Regions from separate parts of the Arthrobacter sp. 35/47 genome, predicted to be linked through region 1. Evidence: riboswitches for the same ligand, from Rfam matches in the RefSeq annotation. Region 1 holds a riboswitch; each other region holds the start of a gene.
What was found. A riboswitch is a leader RNA that binds a small molecule or an ion and turns the genes downstream of it on or off. The one in region 1 is predicted to bind S-adenosylmethionine.
Positions count from the first base shown of each region.

Region 1 (6,470 bases):
GCCAGGGCACCCCGTTCACCAGGTTGATGTCACCCCACAGACCGCTGTGCCCGCGGTCATCGTAGTAGGGGTTTCCGTCCGCGCGGAGCTGGATGTCGCTCACCATGAGAGGCACGTCGAACTCGCCCTGGGGGAGGAGCGCCCGCTCCACCGGGTCGTGGATCTGGTACATCGCGACCAGCCCGGAATACGCGTTCTGCGCCGTGTAGTGGACGCCGTGGTCGTGGTACCAGAGTGTCCGGGCCGGCTGGAAATTGGGGTAGAGGTAGTCCTTCCGGAACCCGGGAAGCGTGGTGTCGGAGGCATAGCCGTCGTACTGGGGCAACGATGCCGATCCGTGGAGGTGCGTGGAGGTCGCCAGCGGTGTGCCGAAGTCCGGGTGCGACTGGGGAAGTTGGTTCCGCATGGTCACTACGGCGTGGGTGCCCTGGTTGATGCTGATGGTGGGGCCGGGGAAGATCCCGTTATACCCGAGGATCCGGGTTTTCAGCCCGGGTACCAGGGACGCTACTGCGGCCTGCTGCGTGATCCGGTAGAAATTCTGCGGCTTTCCGTCGAGGGGATTGATGCCGGTCCGGTACGGGGCCAGGAACGGCGGCCGCGTGAATGCAAGGAGGTACGGCTTCAGTTTCGAGCCGTCCAGAACCGGTGCGGACTGGGCACTGATGGAGGAGAGAGGAGCGGTGAGAGTTGCGGCGGCGAGCGCGCCGAAACCACCCATCGCAAGAAAATTGCGCCTGCTGATAGACATTGCTGCCATCCCTTTCCAAAGATTTTCTCTTGGCGGGACGCGCATCGGGAGGCGTATCAGACGCCTGCCCCAGACTCCGTTCTCGATGTGGTCTCAGCTGACAAGGATGCTCCTGGGTGCTTGGAGAAACCTTGGACGATCGTTTTCCTTACCCGACGGAACCCCGGAACCTCCTACGGGTCAGGAAGTAAGCGCCTTTCCGAGGTCGGACTGCAGGTCGCTCACATCCTCAAGGCCCACCGAAAGCCGAACGACGCCGTCGGACAGGCCAATCGCCGCACGCCCGTCTTGGCCCATGGCGCGGTGGGTTGTGGTTGCGGGGTGGGTGATCAGTGTCTTCGAATCGCCCAGGTTGTTCGAGATGTCGATGATCTCAAGGGCGTCGAGGAGCGCGAAGGCGCGTTCCTTGCCCCTGTCCGCGGGCGCATCCAGTTCGAAGGTCACCACTGTTCCCCCGGCGGTCATCTGCGCGGCAGCAAGATCGAACTGCGGGTGCGATTCCAGTAGCGGGTACCGTACCCAGTTCACCGCCGGCTGCGCCTCAAGCCACCTGGCCAGCGTCAGCGCCGAGGAGGACGCGTGGTTCACCCGCAGCGACATGGTCTCCAGCCCCTTGAGCAGGGTCCACGCGTTGAAGGAGGACAGAGCCGGGCCGGTGTGCCGCATGAGCGTTTTGACCGGGCCCTCGATGAATTCCCGGCGCCCGAGGATCGCTCCGCCCAGCACCCTGCCCTGGCCGTCCATGTGCTTGGTTCCGGAATAGACGACGACGTCGGCGCCCAGATCGGTGCACCGCTGCAGCAGCGGCGTGGCGAAGACATTGTCGACCACAACCTGCGCACCGGCCGCGTGGCCCAGTTCCACGACCGCGCGGATGTCCACGATCTCCTGCATCGGGTTGGACGGTGACTCGAAGAACACAGCCGTGGTGGGGACGCTGAGCGCCTCCTCCCACTGCGCAAGGTCCCAGCCGTCCACAAAGACCGTCTCCACACCCCAGCGCGGCAGGATTTCGTTGAGGATCACAAAGCAGGAACCGAACAGGCTCCGGGATGCGACCACCCGGTCGCCGGCGGCCAGAAGTGCACCCAACGCGGTAAAGACTGCGGACATGCCGCTCGCGGTGGCGAAGCAGGCTTCAGCCCCTTCCAGCAGCCGCAGGCGCTCCTGGAACATGGCGACCGTTGGGTTGCCGTACCGGGAGTAGACAAACCGGTCGACGTCCCCGGTGAACGCGGCCTCCGCCGCCGCCGCGGAGGAATAGACAAAACCCGAGTTCAGAAAGAGAGCCTCGGAGGTTTCCTCGAAGTTCGACCGCACCAGCCCGCCGCGAACCGCGAGCGTGTCCGGAGACCAGCCGGCGACGTCGTCGTCCGGCCGTTGAATGCGGGGGTACCCCCCGTTGCCGGCGATGGGTTCGCGGCCGGTTGCCGGGGAGAACGACGACGGCGTCGGCTCACTCACCGGCGTGGCCGTGGCTGTCCGTCGGCTGGTCAGAGCCGCGCCCGGCGGTACCTGGGTTCGCTTCAGAAGCGCTGGTTTCTGGGCCCGTGGCGGTTCCTGGGTGCACTGCGGTTTCTGAGTGCACTGCGGTTTCTGCGTGCACAGCGGTGGCGAGGCCGCTGGAGCGCCAGCCGCCGTCGGCTTCGAAACCGTGCAGCACGTTGAACGCGGTGTGGCCGGCAGCCGCGGCGCTCTGTGCGGCAGCAACCGAACGGACGCCGGAGCGGCACAGGAACAGCAGTTCCCTGCCCTTGAGGCCGTTCAACTGGTTGAGGAAGGAGACGTTGCGGGAGCCGTCGGAACGGTTCCATTCGAGGAAGAGCGGCACCGTGCCGGCGTCGGTGAGGTCGGGGACACCGACGCTGCGCCACTCTTCCACCGTGCGGACGTCCACGAGGACGGCGCCCTTGCTCACTCGCTCCACCGCTTCGCGGGGTGTGATGTTGCCGGCGTAGCCCTCAGCAGGCTGGGAATGGGGAATGGAATGCTGTGACACTGTGTCTCCTCACGCTGTGCACGCTGGTGATCGTGGATCCTGATCGGTGTGCCGAGTAGTCACCTGAGGCACCCCGCCGTGAAAGAGGGTTGCCGGCCAGCAAGTCAGGGCTTGGCGCTGGCGCTCGTTACTCCGGACTGAAACGTAGCACCGGCGGCGGCCCGGTTGCCACGCCGGGCCGTAACCTGCGGTAACGCCTGAAGCTGGTAACGCCTGGTCCTCCCGGAAGTGCCTGGGACGAAGTGCCTAGGACACTGAGTCGACGAGCGCACCCAGCTCGGCCGTAAGCTCCGGGGAGACAGTCACGGGCTTGCCGTCGATCGACTCCACCTCGGCGAGCAAACGGACGCTCGAAATCAGCCAGACGCCGTCGGAGGCGAAGAGATCCGGGGGCACCAGCGGTCCATAGCCGAGTTCCCAGCCGGCGCTGCGGGCAGCAGCAAACAGTGCGCCCTGCGAGGTGCCGGGCAGAATCCCGCTTTCCAGCTGCGGCGTGATGAGGTGCTTGACGCCGTTGCGGACGCGGGCAATCAGGACGGTCGACGTAGGGCCCTCCAGCACCTTCCCATCGGATGAGGTGAAGATGACGTCGTCCGCCCCGTGGGACCGCGCATGGCGCAGGGCTGCCATGTTCACGGCGTAGGAGAGGGTTTTTGCGCCCATCAGCAGCCACGGCGCGCGCTGTCCCACCGTACTGTCGTAGCCGCGGTCAAGCAGGAGCACGGCCAGGCGCCGCCCACGCAGGCCCTCGGGCACGGGAGAGACCAGCACCCAGGCGGTCGCGCCCGCTCCCTCTTCCCCGCGGGTGGCCACGAGCTTGACCACCAGGTCGCCGTCGTCGTCGGTTTCCGTCAGCGCGGTGGCGATGGCACGTTCCCAGACGTCCGACGCCGGGACGTCCAGTTCCATCGCTTCGGCGGACGTCGCCAGCCGGGCCAGGTGCGCCTGGAGCTTCCGGGGTGTGCCGCGGACGGCGAGCATGGTCTCGAAAATCCCGTCTCCGCGCGTGACGCCCGTGTCCGTGACCTTGAGCTGGGGCTGGGACGCATCAGCGATCCGTCCGGCGGGGTAGGCGGGATCCAGGAACACCAGAACAGTCATGCGCCCAAGCCTAGCGACCGAGGGCCCCGCGGTGAGCGAAGCGAGGCGTGGGAGGGCGGGGTTGGGACGTCAGTCCGGGAACGCCGTTCCGAGGGCCGACAGCACGCCGAAAGCCTTTGTCCGCACCTCCTCCCACTCGTCAGCGGGATCGGAATCGGCGGTGATCGCACCGCCCACGCCGAGCGTGAGGAGGGTGCCGCCGTCGTCGTCCTCCAGTACGAGGGTGCGGATGACGACGGCGAGGTCCGCCGCCCCGTCGAGCGAAAAGTAGCCGGCCGCGCCGGAATAGATGCCGCGGGGCGCCCCCTCGAGCCGGTCGAGGATCGCCATGGTGCTGATTTTCGGAGCGCCGGTCATCGAACCGGCAGGGAACGCGGCGGCAATGGCCTCGGCACGGGAGGACCCGGGGCGTAGCCGGGCGTCGATGGTACTCACCATCTGATGGACGGTCGCGTACGTTTCGATGTCACACAGGCGGCTCACCGTCACGGTGCCGGGTACCGCCAGATGGGAGAGGTCGTTGCGCAGGAGATCCACGATCATGATGTTCTCCGCGCGGTCCTTGGTGCTGGTGCGCAGGTCTTCCTGCAGGGCGGCGTCCTCGCCGGGGTCCGGGGACCGGCGCCGGGTTCCCTTGATCGGTTCGGCGCGCATTCCGCCGGTCGAATCGAGCCGCAGGAACCGTTCCGGGGAGGTGCTCGCAACCGCAAGCCCTGGGAACGCGAGGAAGTGGGCAAAGGGCGCTGGATTGGACCGGCGGAGGGCGAGGTAGGCCTCGAGCGGCTCCAGCCCGGTGTCTTCGCGGGCCGTCAGCGCTGTGGTCAGGCAGACCTCGTAGGAATTGCCGTCCGCAATCTCGGCCGCTGCCGAACGGATGTTCCTCAGGTACTGCTCCCTCGTATCCCGAGCTATGAAGCGTGGGGCCGGCAGGGAAGCGGCCGGCGCAGCGGGACGGCCGCCGGACAGAATCACGGCGCGTGCACGGTCCAGCCAGGCATCGGCGTCATCGTCGCGGAAGCCGTCGCGCAGGGTAAGCAGGTAGGTGCGCTTCTCCCGGTGATCAAGGACAACGGCGCGGCCGGCGAAGAGCAGGGACGCATCCGGCACCGTGGAGGGCATCTCAGCGCGGCCGCCGGTTTCGCGCTTCAGTTCGTAGCCCAGGTAGCCGAGCCAGCCGAGGGCAAACGGCCCGGGATAGATATCGGGCGACCGGACGGCACGCCGGCCCCAGACCCCGTCAAGCCAGCGGAAGAACGGGCCGGCGATCCGCGCAGTAACCGGGCCACTGGTGACGAGGGTAGTCCCGCCGGAGTGCTGGGCAAGCTGCCCGTACCGGCCACCGTCATCGGCGAGGATGGAAAACCGGCTTCTGCCCTGGGTATCTTCGGCGGCGGAGCTGTCCAGCCAGGCGGCGGACCCCGAGCCGGCGTAGAGCTCGCGGAATACCGCTTCAGCGTCCGGTAAGGCGCGGAGCATCTCGACCTGAAGGGTGAGCCCCCGCCGCGCGGCCCGTTCCATTGACATGAAAGACTCGCACTGCGGCAGGCCGGTCAGCGCACGGCGGAGCTGATCCGGAACGGCATTCCCACGATGGCCCTGCACCAGGAGATCCGCGTGATCGGCGGGCCGGTCGGACACCAGCCAGTTGTCTTCCTGGTCAGACCAGCGCTGCCAGAACGGTGCGTAGGTGTCGCCGTCGCGGGCCAGGGCGCTGGTCCGGCGCAGGTCGTCGTCGGCGTCGATCCAGATCACCACATCGAGGAGGTCACGGGCGGCAGCGCAGGCCGCACCCACTCCCTCGACCACCACGATGTCAGCGGGCTGCGTTAGGCGGGTGCCGCCGTCGTCGTTCGCGGACCAGTCCCAGGCTGTCCACCGGGCAGGCTCCCCGGCGGAAAGCGGAGTCAGCACGGTCCGGACGTACCGTTCCAGGCCATCGGCGAGGCCGTCCCATCCGGGGTAGATGTCCTCGAGGTGGAACAGGCTGACGGTATGGTGTTCGCGCAGGAGCGCAGCCAGTTCCACGGCGAGGGTTGTCTTGCCGGCGCCGGAACGGCCGTCCACGGCAATCAGCAGCGGAACGACGGCGTTGGCTGGCTTGTGTGCCATGGGTCAGGCGAAGGCCAGCAGAGCGCCCACGGCAACGAAGAGACTGCCGAAGATGCGGTTGAGCAGGCGTTGTCCGCGCGGCCCGCTGGTGAACCGGCTGAACGAGCGCGCCGCGGCGGCGAAAAACAGCCACATCACCATGACATCGATGACGACGACGGTCCCCGCCAGCACGCCGTACTGGCCCAGGAACTCCTGGTCGGGGCGGATGAACTGGGGGATGAAGGCGAGGAAGAACACGATGGCCTTGGGGTTGAGCAGGTTCACCCAGAGGCCCCGGCGGAACATCGAGGCGGCGCCTTCCGCGTAGAGGGTGGCAGCCTGCTCAGCCGGCACGGGAGGCTCCAGGAATTTCCGGATCCCGAGGTAGACCAAGTAGGCGGCGCCCGCATACCGGATGATATTGAACGCCACCGGTGACCCGGCCACCAGCAGGCCTACCCCGGCGGCCACAACGGCGATATGGACGAGCAGCGCCGTCTGCTGGCCGAGGATGCCCCACATGGAACG
Region 1 is NZ_KI914586.1:102,031-108,500, forward strand. Features, by position in the region: gene X803_RS0104385 (multicopper oxidase family protein) at 1-751, opposite strand, end outside; gene X803_RS0104390 (O-succinylhomoserine sulfhydrylase) at 932-2,137, opposite strand; gene X803_RS20935 (rhodanese-like domain-containing protein) at 2,208-2,750, opposite strand; SAM riboswitch class IV at 2,757-2,882, opposite strand; gene X803_RS0104400 (aminodeoxychorismate lyase) at 2,997-3,851, opposite strand; gene pabB (aminodeoxychorismate synthase component I) at 3,921-5,960, opposite strand; gene X803_RS0104410 (LysE family transporter) at 5,964-6,470, opposite strand, start outside.

Region 2 (6,470 bases), on a different contig from region 1:
GTGCGCCGCCGCCCGCCGCCGACACCGTCTCGATCCAGCGGGCAGACTACACCGCGAGCAAACGAACGCTCGGCGTCGAGGCCAGAAGCACCAACTCCTCCGCCACGCTCCGCGTCTTCAAAACCTCCACCAATGAACTGATCGGAACCCTGCGCAATGAAGGCGGCGGACGCTACCGCGCCACCTTCAGCAACGTGGCCAGCAACCCCGGAAACATCACGGTGAAGAGCAGCACCGGCGGTTCAGCGTCCATCAACGTGACGTTGAAATAAGATTCCCGGTCGGCTTAGAGCGCGGGATCGATCATCGTCATGCCCGCGGGTTTTGCCCGGTCGAACCCCGGCAGCAGGGAAGCCGCCTCGGCGAGGCCAACGGTGCGTTCAACCAGGAGATCCGGCCGCAGTGACCCCTCCTCGATCAATGCCAGCATTCCCGGATAGTCGGCGGCCGCCATGCCGTGGCTGCCCAGCAGGTCCAGTTCCCAGGCGATCACCCGTGCCATGGGTACCCGGGGGTTCCCGTTGACGGGTGGCAGCAGCCCAATTTGAACATGCCGGCCACGGCGTCGGAGACTCAGGACGGCGTCGGCGCAGGTCTGCTCGCTGCCGACGGCGTCGACGGCTACCTGGCTGCCGCCGCCGGTAAGGTCCATCACGGCGGCAGGGATGTCAGCGCCGTCGGCCATGAGGGTATGTTCCGCGCCAAGCCTCGACGCGACCTCGAGGGCCTCCCTGTTCCGGTCCACCGCGATCACCCGGGCACCCAGCGCGCGGGCAATCATCACCGCGCTCAGTCCTACCCCGCCGGCTCCGACGACGGTCACCCACTCGTCCCTCGTGACCCGGGCGCGGCCCACCAATGCGCGGTACGCCGTGGCAAAGCGGCAGCCGAGGCTCGCCGCTGTCGCGAAATCCACCCGCTCCGGGATCGCCACCAGATTGGTGTCCGCAGCGTGCAGGGCAACGTACTCAGCGAACGAGCCCCAGTGCGTGAAGCCCGGCTGCTCCTGATCGGGGCACACTTGCGCGTTCCCCGACAGGCACCAGTCACACCGGCCGCAGCCGCAGACAAAGGGGACAGTTACGCGGTCACCCTCCCGCCAGGAAACGACGCCGGCACCCACCTCCGTGATGACGCCGGCAAGTTCGTGGCCGGGCACGTGCGGGAAAGTGATGTTCTCGTGGCCTGCCCAGGCGTGCCAGTCACTGCGGCACAGTCCGGTGGCCAGAACCTTGACGACGACGCCGCCCGGGGGTGCCGTGGGCGTTGGTACCTCGCGGACTCCGGGCGTTCCCTGGACCTGATCGAAAACTACTGCGCGCATTGCTGGAGTCTAATCCGCCGCAGCGCGACGGGGACGTACGCAGGACGTACTCCGGAACGAACCACGAGGTGTGCGGCAGCGAGCCGAAGGCACCGCAGCGGCCCTCTTAATTGGAATGTGATTGCCTTGGCGAAGATTGCATTGCTTCCGGTTTTCGGTAAGCTTCAAATTCCTTGAAGGCGGCTTGTGTCAGTGGAGGAGTTGTAATGAATAGCAAATTCAGGTTGACGCCGGGCACCCCCATGCCAGAGGATCTGGAGGCATTGGAGGACGAGGCCTTGCACGTTGTGCACAGCAGGTTGAGGCGCCAGATGGACGCGGAATACTCCAACGGATGGTTCTCGTGGGAGACAGAAGTGCGCCTTGACGAGGTGAAGGCCGAGCTGGATCGCCGCGAGAACGGTGGGCTTTTCCGCTCGGCTGGAGTGCGCTACCAGGCCTCCTGACAGCGGGGTAACCGCGCACTCAGTGAATAGCTGAAAGCCTCTTCATCTCGGTCACCCCCGACAGCAGCCCTGGACAAATAGCGGTGCCGCTTATACGCGGCAGTAGGGATGATTATGGATTTAGCCCAATGGCCAACCAATCGGTTACTGAATACCGCCGCCCGATTAACTGAAAACACCTCGACCGATCTCTTCCGGAGCCTGGATATCACGCCCGCAGGTATGGCGGTCCTTCGCGTCCTGTCCCAGGGGTTGGCGGCGAGCCGGTCCGAGATCGGACAGAAGCTTCGGGTGCGGCCGGAGACGCTGGCGAAGCTGATCGAGCGCCTTGAGCACAGCGGCCTGATAGTGCAGAGCGGTAGGGCGCGTGACCAGGGGAGCGTTCAATTGCGAATCACCCAGGAGGGGCGGAAGCTGCTGGACCGCGCTGACGCGATCGAAGAGGAGCAGGAGCGCACTCTTGGTTCAGATGAACAGCTTCGCGCTGAACTCATCAGTCGCATAAGGGCGCTCGGCCTCGACACCGAGGCCGACCAGAAACGCACGCCCTTGAAGCTAGTGCCGAAGATCAGCACCCAGGAAGACGGCTCCCGGTCGTCGGCGACGGGCTGAGCCCACGTACTTCTTCGGCGGATATGACCCTGAACGGTCCAGAACTGCGCGATAACGGCCAACGCTTGGTTGCCGCCCCGTCGTAACCTGACGTCGTCGTGGTTTGGCCGGGCGTACCGCCTGGGATAAATTTGGGCCCAATCATGAGCTCCAGCCACAAGCCCTGGCCGGCTGGACAGCAACCCTCTATGTCGTAGCGGGGTGCTCCAGGTGATGATTAGGCCGCATGGAGGACCCCGTGCCGGCAAGTACGGCGTCTCCACGTGGAACGCCCTGTGAGGTACAGGAGTAGTTCGTGACCGATTCCCTTCACGCGCCAGTGCATGGCTTGACCGCTGACGCCGCATGGCTGAAAAGTGTACGAGCCACAGGAGTCTGGGAAGGCTCCATGATTACGCGGATCGAATCACGCGGCTTTATCTTCCGCACGGATGAGCCGGTTCCGATCGGCGGTACCGATGCGTCTCCCACACCCATGCAATACGTGGTTGGTGCTGTGAATGGTTGCGTCACAGTGGTGATCGAAACCGTAGCCAATGAGCAAGGGTTCGCTGTCGAATCCGTCGAAACCTTCTCCCATGCGCACCAGGATGTACGTGGGTTCCAAGGAACCGCGGACGTCTCGCCCCATTTCAAGGACTTCACCCTCACAGTCAACCTCCAGGCCGCAATTCCCGAGGATCGGCTGGAAGCGTTCACGAGCCAGGTGGAAAAGCGTTGCCCGGCCATCAACCTGCTCCGGGACGCCGGAGTCGCTTTCACCGTCGAGTGGAACATTGGCGCGCACGGGACGGCGAAGTGACGGCCGCAGGGGCCTGGACCCTGGGGCTCGCCTTCGTTTATACGGTGGCGCTTGCCCTGGCCAGCAGAACCGCGCACAAACGGGCCGACCGCGGGGAAGGGTTTTTCGTCGGAAGCAGGACGTTCGGCCCCTGGACTGTCGCATTCTGCATCACGGGACTGTTTTCGGGGTCCTCTTACATCGCCATTCTCGAACTCAGTTACCGGACCGGCATTTCAGCGATATGGTACGGCGTAGCCGAAACAGTACAGGTGCTGCTGATCGCGCTCATCCTGGTAAAGCCCTTGCGCAAGCGGTTGGTGGTCACCGTCACCGGAATGATTGGGGAGCGTTTTGGCCGCACGGCCCAGGCCATCGCCGGAACCATCACGGCGTTCACCTTTCCCATGTGGTCGGTGGCAACGGCCATAGCTTTCGCTTCCGCCCTGCATGCGTTCACGGCGCTGTCCATCGAGACTTCCATCGTGGTGACGGCACTGCTTCTCCTGATCTTCCTGTCCGCAGGCGGCATGCGGGCGGTGGCGCTGACCCAGAAAGCCAACTGCATGGTTTTTGTCGCCATGCTGGCCGTGGGGCTAGCCGCATTCTTCATCAATCCAGGCTTTGATGGTCTGGGCCGGCTTGCTGGGGAGCGGCCGGAAATGTTCCAGCTGGGCAACGCCGGATTGACCCTCATCGTTGCCTGGTTCGGCACTTTCATAGTCAATGTCCTCCTTGCCCAGGCTGCGTTCCAGATGACCATGTCCTGCCGCACGCCTGAAGACGGCCGCCGGGGCATGCTGTATGCGGCTGGACTCGGAATACCCTTCATCCTCATTGGCACGCTGCTCGGCGTGGCGGCAGCAGTAATAGTGCCCGCCCAGGACCTTGGTCTCGTGGCAGTTCCCCTCTATATAGCCGAGGTACTACCGGCTCCGCTTGCCGGTGTCTTCTTTCTCGGCGTGTGGGCGTGCGCACTCGGATGGGCAGCTCCATGCCAGTTCTCCGGAGCCACCAGCCTCGGGCGTGACGTGGGGCGGGCCCTCAGGCCGCAAGCCACCGAGGACGACCTCGTGCGGTATACCCGCTGGGCACTGGTCCTGTTGACCGTCCTGATGATCATTTTCGCGTTCCTGCGCTCTGAGGAATCTGCATGGTGGAACGTGCTGGCGTGGACTCTACGAAATGGGGCAACGCTTGCACCCGTGCTCGCGGTGCTGTTCTGGCCGCTGGCAACTCGGGGCGCGGCCTATGCGGCAATGCTTGTCGGCTTCACCACCGGTCTGTCGTGGTACCACTTCAGCGATTGGTCGCCGTCGAGCTTTCTCTACGGGATACACCCCGTATGGGTAGGCATGTCCGCCAATGTGCTCACACTGGTGATTCTGACACTGCTCACCGCGCAGTGGCAGCGGACCCGCAGCCGCAAACGGGAACTTCAGGGGTACGCCGCGCTGGCAACAGGCACAGCTCTCGCCATTGTTGCCGCTGGCTTCTGGAATGTGATGCATCCGTTGGGCTTCACCGGGCTGGCCATCTTCTGTGTCACCACAGCCGGTGCAGCCGCAGCGTTCCTTCTGGCTGTACCGGCGAGCGGGCAAGGGGCCTTGGAAGCGTCGGTTCTCCGCGGTCAGGACGAGCGCGTGGCTTCACTGGACTGACCCCGCCAACCCGCCCGTGATATCAGGCAGTGCGCCTGGTGGGCGCGACGACGCGGATGACGGCGGAATCATCCGCAGCGGCGAGGCCCTGGGCCTGGCCGAGAAGGTACAGCTGTTCAGCGGCGGCAGCGACCGGCGTTGCCAGGCCGGCTCCCCGGGTTGCTTTGCCGACAATCCCCATGTCCTTGACGAAGATGTCCAGCCGGCTGAGCACCTCGGCGCCGTCCTCGCTGTACGCCTCAAGGATCCGCGGCCCGCGGTTGGAGAGCATGAAGGAACCGGCGGCACCGGCCTCGAGGGCGGCGAGGGTCTTCTGCTGGTCGAGGCCGAGCGCGTCGGCCAGCGCCATTGCTTCGGCAGCGGCGGCGATGTGCACTCCGCACAGCAGCTGGTTGACGGTCTTGAGCGCCTGCCCGTCACCGGGCTTGTCCCCGACGATGCTCAGCGTGGATGCCAGCAGCTCCAGGACCGGGCGGGCAGCCTCCACCGCGGAGGGAACAGCGCCCACCACAATGAGCAGGTCACCCTCCCCGGCCCGCTTGGGCCCACCCGAGAGCGGTGCATCGACCAGCTCAACCCCGAATTCAGCGAGGCGCGCGACAGTGTCGGCGATCGCTTCGGTTCCGACGGTGCTGGTCAGGATGACGACGGCGCCGGGCTTCAGCGCTGCGGCCACGCCGTTCTCGCCGAACAGGACGTCGGTGAGTTGCTCGCCGTTGCGTACCGCCAGCAGGAGTGCGTCGGCGCCGTGGGTGGCATCGCGGCCCGAGGTGAAGGTGCGGACACCGGCGTCGTTCGCCAGCGTAAGCCGCTCTTCGGCGATGTCGAAGCCGTGGACGGCCAGCTGGGTGGCGAGACGCGTGGCCATGGGCAGGCCCATCGCGCCGAGTCCGAGGACGGTGACCTGGTAATCAGTAGTGCTCATGGGAATCTCCGTTGAAACGTGTGGAAGCAGGGGCGCGGATCAGAAGGTGGTGCTGAGCTTGCGGGTGACGTCGGCGAGCGAGCGGTCGTCGCCGACGTTGCCCGCGAAGACGATGTAGGGAATGCCTTTGGCGGGGCCGTCGACCGGAGCCCACAGCGAAACGATCCCGGGCAGCATGGGCCCGCGCACAATGGCGTGGCGGATCTCCAGCCCATGCGCTGCGACGTCGGATGAGGTGATACCGCCCTTCGCGATGACAAACCGGGGCGGGAACGCTTTCAGCGTCCGGTTGACGACGTCGACGACGGCGGCAGAGACAGTCCGCGCGATGCGCAGGCTTTCCGCCGGGTCATCGGTGCGGACCAGAAGACGGCTGGTGTGGACAATAACGTCCGCGCCGTCGAGTGCGGTGGTGACATCGCGGACCACTTCATCGAGGTAGCTCTCGGCACCTTCGGTGAGCAGGCGCTCGACATCGATTTCGATGATGCGCGCCGAACTGTGTTCGCTGGTCAGGACGTTCAGCTGCCGGGTGGTGACCCCCACATGCGAGCCGACGACGATGAGACCGCCGGCGGTGCTGGGGTTTGTGCCGCCGGGGAACGCCTCCTCACTGGTCAGCGGTTTGCGGACGTCCTGCCCGATCCGGCCGCGCATGAAGGGCGGGCCCACGCGGTACAGCAGGCGCTTGCCGCGGCGTTCAGCTTCAGCCAGCCCCAGG
Region 2 is NZ_KI914589.1:62,077-68,546, forward strand. Features, by position in the region: gene X803_RS0105800 (putative Ig domain-containing protein) at 1-272, shown strand, start outside; gene X803_RS0105805 (zinc-dependent alcohol dehydrogenase family protein) at 287-1,324, opposite strand; gene X803_RS18105 (hypothetical protein) at 1,531-1,770, shown strand; gene X803_RS0105815 (MarR family winged helix-turn-helix transcriptional regulator) at 1,885-2,382, shown strand; SAM riboswitch class IV at 2,522-2,639, shown strand; gene X803_RS0105820 (OsmC family protein) at 2,771-3,184, shown strand; gene X803_RS0105825 (sodium:solute symporter family protein) at 3,151-4,824, shown strand; gene X803_RS0105830 (NAD(P)-dependent oxidoreductase) at 4,847-5,749, opposite strand; gene X803_RS0105835 (four-carbon acid sugar kinase family protein) at 5,789-6,470, opposite strand, start outside.
Region 2: another riboswitch for S-adenosylmethionine. It lies ahead of X803_RS0105820 (OsmC family protein); the one in region 1 lies ahead of X803_RS20935 (rhodanese-like domain-containing protein).

Region 3 (6,470 bases), on a different contig from region 1:
GGGAGGCCGGCGAGGTCATGGGTGGATACCAGGACGGTGCGGCCCTCACCCTTCAGCTCGTGGAGCAGCTCGACGATGGTGGCTTCGCTGACCTTGTCCACGCCCGCAAACGGTTCATCCAGGAGCAGGAGCTGGGCTTCCTGCGCGATGCCGCGGGCAACGAAGGTGCGTTTCTTCTGTCCGCCGGACAGCTCCCCGATCGGCCGGTTACGCAGCATGGTGAGGCCCACCCGCTCCAGCGCATGGTCCACGGCAGCGCGGTCAGCCCGTGACGGATGCCGCAGCGGCCCCATGTGCGCGTACCGTCCCATCAGGACGACGTCCCCGACGGACACCGGAAAGTTCCAGTCCACGTCCTCGGACTGCGGCACGTACGCCACCAGCCGGCCTTTCCTCGCGGCCGTCGAGCTCCGCCCGAAGAGCGCAAGGGAGCCCTGCTGGGCATTAACCAGCCCCATGAGGCACTTGAAGAGCGTTGACTTGCCGGACCCGTTCACACCGATCAGCCCGCAGATCTGTCCGCGGTTGACCGTGACGCTCACACTGTCCAGCGCGGTCACATCGCCGTAGTGCACGCTGAGCCGGTCGACGACGATCGCCGGCTCGGTAGGGTTCAGGGAGGTCTGGTTCATGGTGTCAATCCTTCGACGATGAGGTTGATGTCGTGCCGCAGGAGATCGAGGAAGGTGGGGACCGGTCCGTCAGCCTCCGACAGGGAATCCACGTAGAGCGGACCGGCCAGCGCCGCACCGGTGCTGCGCGCCACCTGTTCCTGCGCCGACGGGTTCACGGTCGATTCACAGAACACGGTGGGCACTTCGTGTTCCTCGACGAAGGCGATCACGTCCAGGATCTGCCGGGGTGTGCCCTCATTGTCGGAGTTGACCGGCCAGATGAACGCTTCCTCCAGTCCGGCATCGCGGGCGAGGTAGGAAAAGGCTCCCTCGCACGTCACGAGCGCCGGGGTAGCCGCGTCTGCCTCGAAAGCGCCCTGCAGATCAGTCAGCAGGGCTTCGAGTTCCTGCTTCAGTTCCTTCCCGTTCGCTGCGTAATCACCGGCGTGTTCCGGATCAAGGTCCGATAGCGCTACCACGATGTTCTCCACATAGATCTGTGCCGCCTTGGGCGACATCCAGGCGTGGGGGTTGGGGAGTCCCGCATAGTTCCCGGACCTGATGTCGACCGGATCGACGCCCTCCGAGAGCACAACGTGGGGAGCGTCCACAGAGAGCACAAACCGCTCAAACCAGCGTTCCAGGCCCAGCCCGTTGTCAAGGATCAGGTCTGCGTCCTGTGCGTTGATGAGGTCGGAGGGCGTCGGCTCATAGCCGTGGATTTCCGTCCCGACCTTGGTGATGGACTCGACGCGGATGTGTTCCCCGGCCACGGAACGGGTGAGGTCCGCAAGGACCGAGAACGTGGTGAGGACAACCGGGCGGGGATCCGCCTCGGCTGCTGTGCGATCTGTCTGGATACCGCACCCGGACAGCATGGACAGGCAGATGAGGTAAACCGGAACCCAAAATTTCGGCATGCCTAAATCTAACCCATACCGCACCGGGATTCCAGCGACGCCCTCGACACAGCGTGCCGTGGCGTGCATGGTTGGATCTGGGAACGATCAACAGGAGGATTTACCATGAGCGAGAACCCCCAGGCCGAGGAAGAGCCGCGCGAGCACTCGGAACAGCCTGCCGAAGGTGACAGGTCGCAGGATCCCTCGGATACCGGGACGCACTCCCAGGATCCGGCCGAGGGCTCCGACGTGGACGCAGGGTCCTCCGGACGTTCCTCGTCCGGATAGTCAGGCTCCGGCTGTAGTCAGACTCCCGATCTGAATCGGCTTCGGGCAGGAAAAGCGGAAGGTCAGACGCCCGCCGGGCACTCACCACCGGCTCTGACGGCACGCCATGAATAGGTGAGATAGGGCAGCTGGAGAATCGCGTCCTCCGCGTGTCCGAGGTGGTCGTGGAGATACCAGGACAGGTTTGCCTCCACCCTGGCGCGTACGCGGGCGGAAGCGTTCTGGTAGTAGCTTCGAGAACGGGCGAGCTCAATGACATCTCCGACCGGAAGGGTCTGTGTCCAGGCGACTACCGAGGACTCCGGCGTCGAAAAGAAGGGACCGAACTCCGGGCGGTAGGACGGCCGGAAGACGTCCCCGGCGTGCATGATGCGTGACAACCGGTGCACCCACGGCACGCCCACGTCCAGCTGGTTCCAGATCAGACCGAAAACACCGTCGGGTCGGAGAATACGCGCAGCTTCAGCGCTCGCCGATACCGGGTCACACCAGTGCCATGCCTGGGCGATGGTGACCACATCGACGCTCGAGGTGCCCAGCCGGGATGCCTCAGCCGTACCCTGCACCCGCCGCACCTGCGGAAGATGGTGTCCGAGCACCGACAGCATGTCCTCCGACGGGTCCACGGCCGTTACCTCGGGGCAGCGGCGGACAAGTTCGCGGGTGAATTTACCGGTGCCCGCGCCGATGTCGGCCGCGCGCTGCGCGCCCGCCGGCACCAGCCACTCCACGCTTTCCGCCGGGTACCCCGGGCGGACCCGCTCGTAGCGCTCGCTCTCCTGCAGGTAGCCCCGCGCCAACTCACGACGGCGGTGCTCTGCGAGGCGGGGACCCCCGGGACCCATGGCACAACTCCTGGCCGGACTAATAGGAACCCGTCAATTAAATCATCCGTTTTCCCACAGCAGCGCCGCCGGCAGCACTGACGGCCGGCCGGGGGCAGTCAGTCGGTGACGCACGGAGCGGCCCCCGCGGTGCCCGGGGTGGGTGGCGCCCATTCCGGAAAGGAACGGGTCTCGACGGCGGGCACCCAGCGCCCTGCGTCCACCACATAATCGGTTCCCAGACCGTTCCGGAGAAGGGAGGTGAGGCCGGTCAGCAGCCGGCCGACGTCGTCCTGGCGCGAGCCGAGACCAAAACTCGCCCGCAACGATCCGGAGGGCAGTCCCAGGCGCTTCAACAGAGGATGGGCGCAGAACTTCCCGTCTCTGAGTCCCACGCCATGCTCGGCGGACAGATACGCAGCGACGAGGCCGGCGTCGTAACCGTGGACCGAAAAGTTCACCACACCGATCGCGTCGGTGCTGTCCGTGAAGATGCGGTGGACGGTGACACCTGGAAGCGCCGCGAGCCCCTCGACGAGGGAGGTGCGCAGTAGTGATTCGTGCTCCAGCCAGTCCTTTGCGTCCAAAGCAGCAAGAACTTCCGTCGCATGCGCCAGCGCTGCGGCACCCAGGACGTTCGGCGAGCCGCCCTCATGGCGTGCCGGACCGGTGGCCCAGGACACCGAATCAACCTTCACCGTCTTCACCGCGCCGCCGCCTGCGAGATGCGGGGTGCCCGCGTCGAGCCAGTCCGGCCTTCCCACCAGTACGCCCGCGCCGAACGGCGCATACAGCTTGTGCCCGGAGAAGGCGACGTAGTCAATGCCGTCCCGCACGAGGTCAAGCCGCCGGTGCGGCGCCAGCTGGGCGGCGTCGACGACGATCCGTGCACCGTGGGCGTGGGCGGCGGAGGCGAACCGTGCGATCGGCAGCACCTCGCCTGTCACATTCGAGGCACCGGTGACCGCGAGCAGGCTGATCCCCCCGGAGGCGAGTTCCTCCTCCACGGCGGCAAGGGTGGCCTCGACGGTGTCTGCTGCGACGAGCCCGCGGTGGGGGCGGTCAAGCCAGGGCAGCAGGTTGGCGTGGTGCTCCAGGTCGAGGTAGAGCACCTCGCCGTCCTCCGGCAGGCAGCCCGCCAGGAGGTTGAGGGAATCGGTGGTGTTGCGGGTGAAGATGACCGCGTCATCCTCCCTGCCCCCGACGAAGGCCCGGACAATCCGCCGCGCGTTCTCATACAGGGAAGTCGAGATCTGTGACGCATACCCAGCACCGCGGTGGACGCTTGCGTAGTAGGGCAGGACGCTCTGCAGATAATCGCTGACCTGTGCCAGCGCCGGCGTCGATGCTGCATAGTCCAGATTCACGTACCGTACCGGCGTGCCGTCGATCAGCGGCGACTGCAGGTCGGCGCCAAGAACGTCCGCCAACGGCGATTCGGAAAGGTCCTGAATGGTTTCCAGGATGGCATTGCTCACGGATGTAACCCCACAGTGGTCTCAAGGGACCTGCAAAGGGAGGTCCCGCGCTTGCCGAACCACATTCTGATCCGGCCTGGTCGTCACCCGGGGCACCCCACCGCGGAAGGAGGGTTGCCGGCCAGCAAACCGGGGTTTAACGCTGGCACTCGTGACCTAGGAATCCAGAATAGGACAGACCGGAGGCATCCGCGCGCTTTGTTACGCGGCCGGCTCAGGCGCCGGCACCCTCCTGGAGCAGGTCATCCAGTGAGGGGTTGAGCGTCTTCAGCACATCGCTGTGCAGGATGCTGTTGGTGGCGAGCGCGTTTCCGCCGAACGGTCCGTCGGCACCTTCAAGCGAGGTGAACCGGCCGCCGGCTTCGGTGACGATGGGGACCAGCGCTGCCATGTCATACAGATTGAGTTCCGGCTCGCAGGCGATGTCCACGGCTCCCTCGGCCACCAGGCAGTAGGACCAGAAGTCGCCGTATGCCCGCGTGCGCCAGACTGACTCGGTCAGCGACATGAACTCGTCGAGATTTCCGCGCTGCTTCCACCCTGAGAGGCTCGAGTAGGAGAGGGAGGCGTCTTCCAGGCGGGACACGCTCGAGACCCGCAGCCGGGTTGCCGCGGCCAGCGACTTGCCCATGAACGCACCCGTGCCGGTCGCCGCCCACCAGCGCTTGCCGAGAGCGGGAGCACTGACCACCCCGACGACGGGGCGCCCCTCATCGACCAGCGCAATGAGTGTCGCCCACACGGGAACGCCTCGGACAAAGTTCTTGGTGCCGTCAATCGGATCAATGATCCAGCGGCGGGAGCCCGCACCGCTGCTGCCGAACTCCTCGCCTAGCACCGCGTCCCTGGGACGGGCGCGGGAGAGCTGTCCGCGGATGGCCTCTTCGGCTGACTTGTCCGCGTCCGTGACCGGTGTGAAGTCCGGCTTGGTCTCAACCGCCAGATCCAGTGCCTTGAACCTGGACATGGTCTGGTCGTCCACGGAGTCGGCCATCACATGGGCAAGGCGCAGGTCATCGTTGTAGCTCTGGAGGTTCATACTCTTCAACCTATATCCTCTGCACGCGCGGGTGCGGGAGGCCCGGGCCGAACGTGCCCAATGTATGCGTGGTGCCCTCCGGCGGCGGGCACGGTTAACGCAGGAAAGGGACACCGGCCGTCAGCCGGTGTCCCTTTCCTTGAAAACTAAGAGTTAGAGAACGGAGATGTTCTCAGCCTGGGGACCCTTGGGTCCCTGGGTGGTCTCGAAGCTGACCTTCTGGTTCTCCTCGAGCGAGCGGAAGCCGCCGGAGTTGATTGCGGAGAAGTGAGCGAAGACGTCAGCGCCGCCGTCATCAGGAGCGATGAATCCAAAGCCCTTTTCAGCGTTAAACCACTTGACTGTACCTGTTGCCATTTTATTCATTCCTTGAGTGTAGGATCCCCCCGTACTTCGGGGTTCCCGTCGCGGTGTTCATCTCGCCTGCAAAAAAAGCTTTCGAACTCCGTAGAGAAATCAAGGCTAAATATTCGTGCGCAACACAACAACTGGATTCAGTCTAGCAGGCTGCGGGCCGGTACGGGTGCACCGGCTACTGCTGTCCCAATTCCTTCGACCCCTGCGGCGTTTCGATGCCTGCGCCAAGGAGCCGTCGCAGGGAGGAAAGCCGCACCGGCCCGGACTCGCCGGCGTGCCCGGATTCCACCCAGTCGTCCAGTCCGCAGTTGACCGCGCTGTCATCATGCCTGCACCCTCGTTCGCACTGCTCGGTGCCGGGCGCGAGGTCGGGAAAGGCAGCGAGGATGCGGTCAGCATCCACATGGGCAAGGCCGAATGAACGAATTCCCGGCGTGTCGATGATCCACGTGCCCGGTGCGGAGTCGGCTGCCTTGAGGGCGTAGGCCGAGGACGAGGTGTGGCGTCCGCGCCCGGTGACAGCGTTGACGCCCCCGGTGGCGCGGTTGGCTCCCGTGAGCGCGTTGACCAGGGTGGACTTCCCGACGCCGGAATGCCCGAGGAGTACACTCACCCGGCCGTCCAGCAGACCCTTCAGCTGCGCGACCGCCTCAGGCGCCAGAAGTGCGGAAGCGCCGCTGGCGGACGTTGTCCGAACCGCGTCCGGGGTGGACGCCGTGCGGCTGGTGATGATGTGCAGGTCAAGGTGCTCGTAGTTGGCAAGGAGGCCTGCAGGATCCTGCAGGTCCGCTTTGGTGACGCACAGCAGCGGCTGGATGCCGGCGTCGTACGCGGCCACCAGCGCACGGTCGATGAAACCGGTCCGCGGCTCGGGGTTCGCCGCAGCAACAACAATCACCAGCTGATCGGCGTTGGCTACCACGGCCCGCTCCACCGGATCGGTGTCGTCGGCGCTGCGGCGCAGCAGG
Region 3 is NZ_KI914619.1:103,562-110,031, reverse strand. Features, by position in the region: gene X803_RS20660 (metal ABC transporter ATP-binding protein) at 1-632, opposite strand, end outside; gene X803_RS0116000 (metal ABC transporter substrate-binding protein) at 629-1,534, opposite strand; gene X803_RS22435 (hypothetical protein) at 1,640-1,804, shown strand; gene X803_RS0115990 (class I SAM-dependent methyltransferase) at 1,867-2,649, opposite strand; gene X803_RS0115985 (aminotransferase class V-fold PLP-dependent enzyme) at 2,748-4,106, opposite strand; SAM riboswitch class IV at 4,149-4,263, opposite strand; gene hisN (histidinol-phosphatase) at 4,321-5,145, opposite strand; gene X803_RS0115970 (cold-shock protein) at 5,299-5,502, opposite strand; gene rsgA (ribosome small subunit-dependent GTPase A) at 5,678-6,470, opposite strand, start outside.
Region 3: another riboswitch for S-adenosylmethionine. It lies ahead of X803_RS0115985 (aminotransferase class V-fold PLP-dependent enzyme); the one in region 1 lies ahead of X803_RS20935 (rhodanese-like domain-containing protein).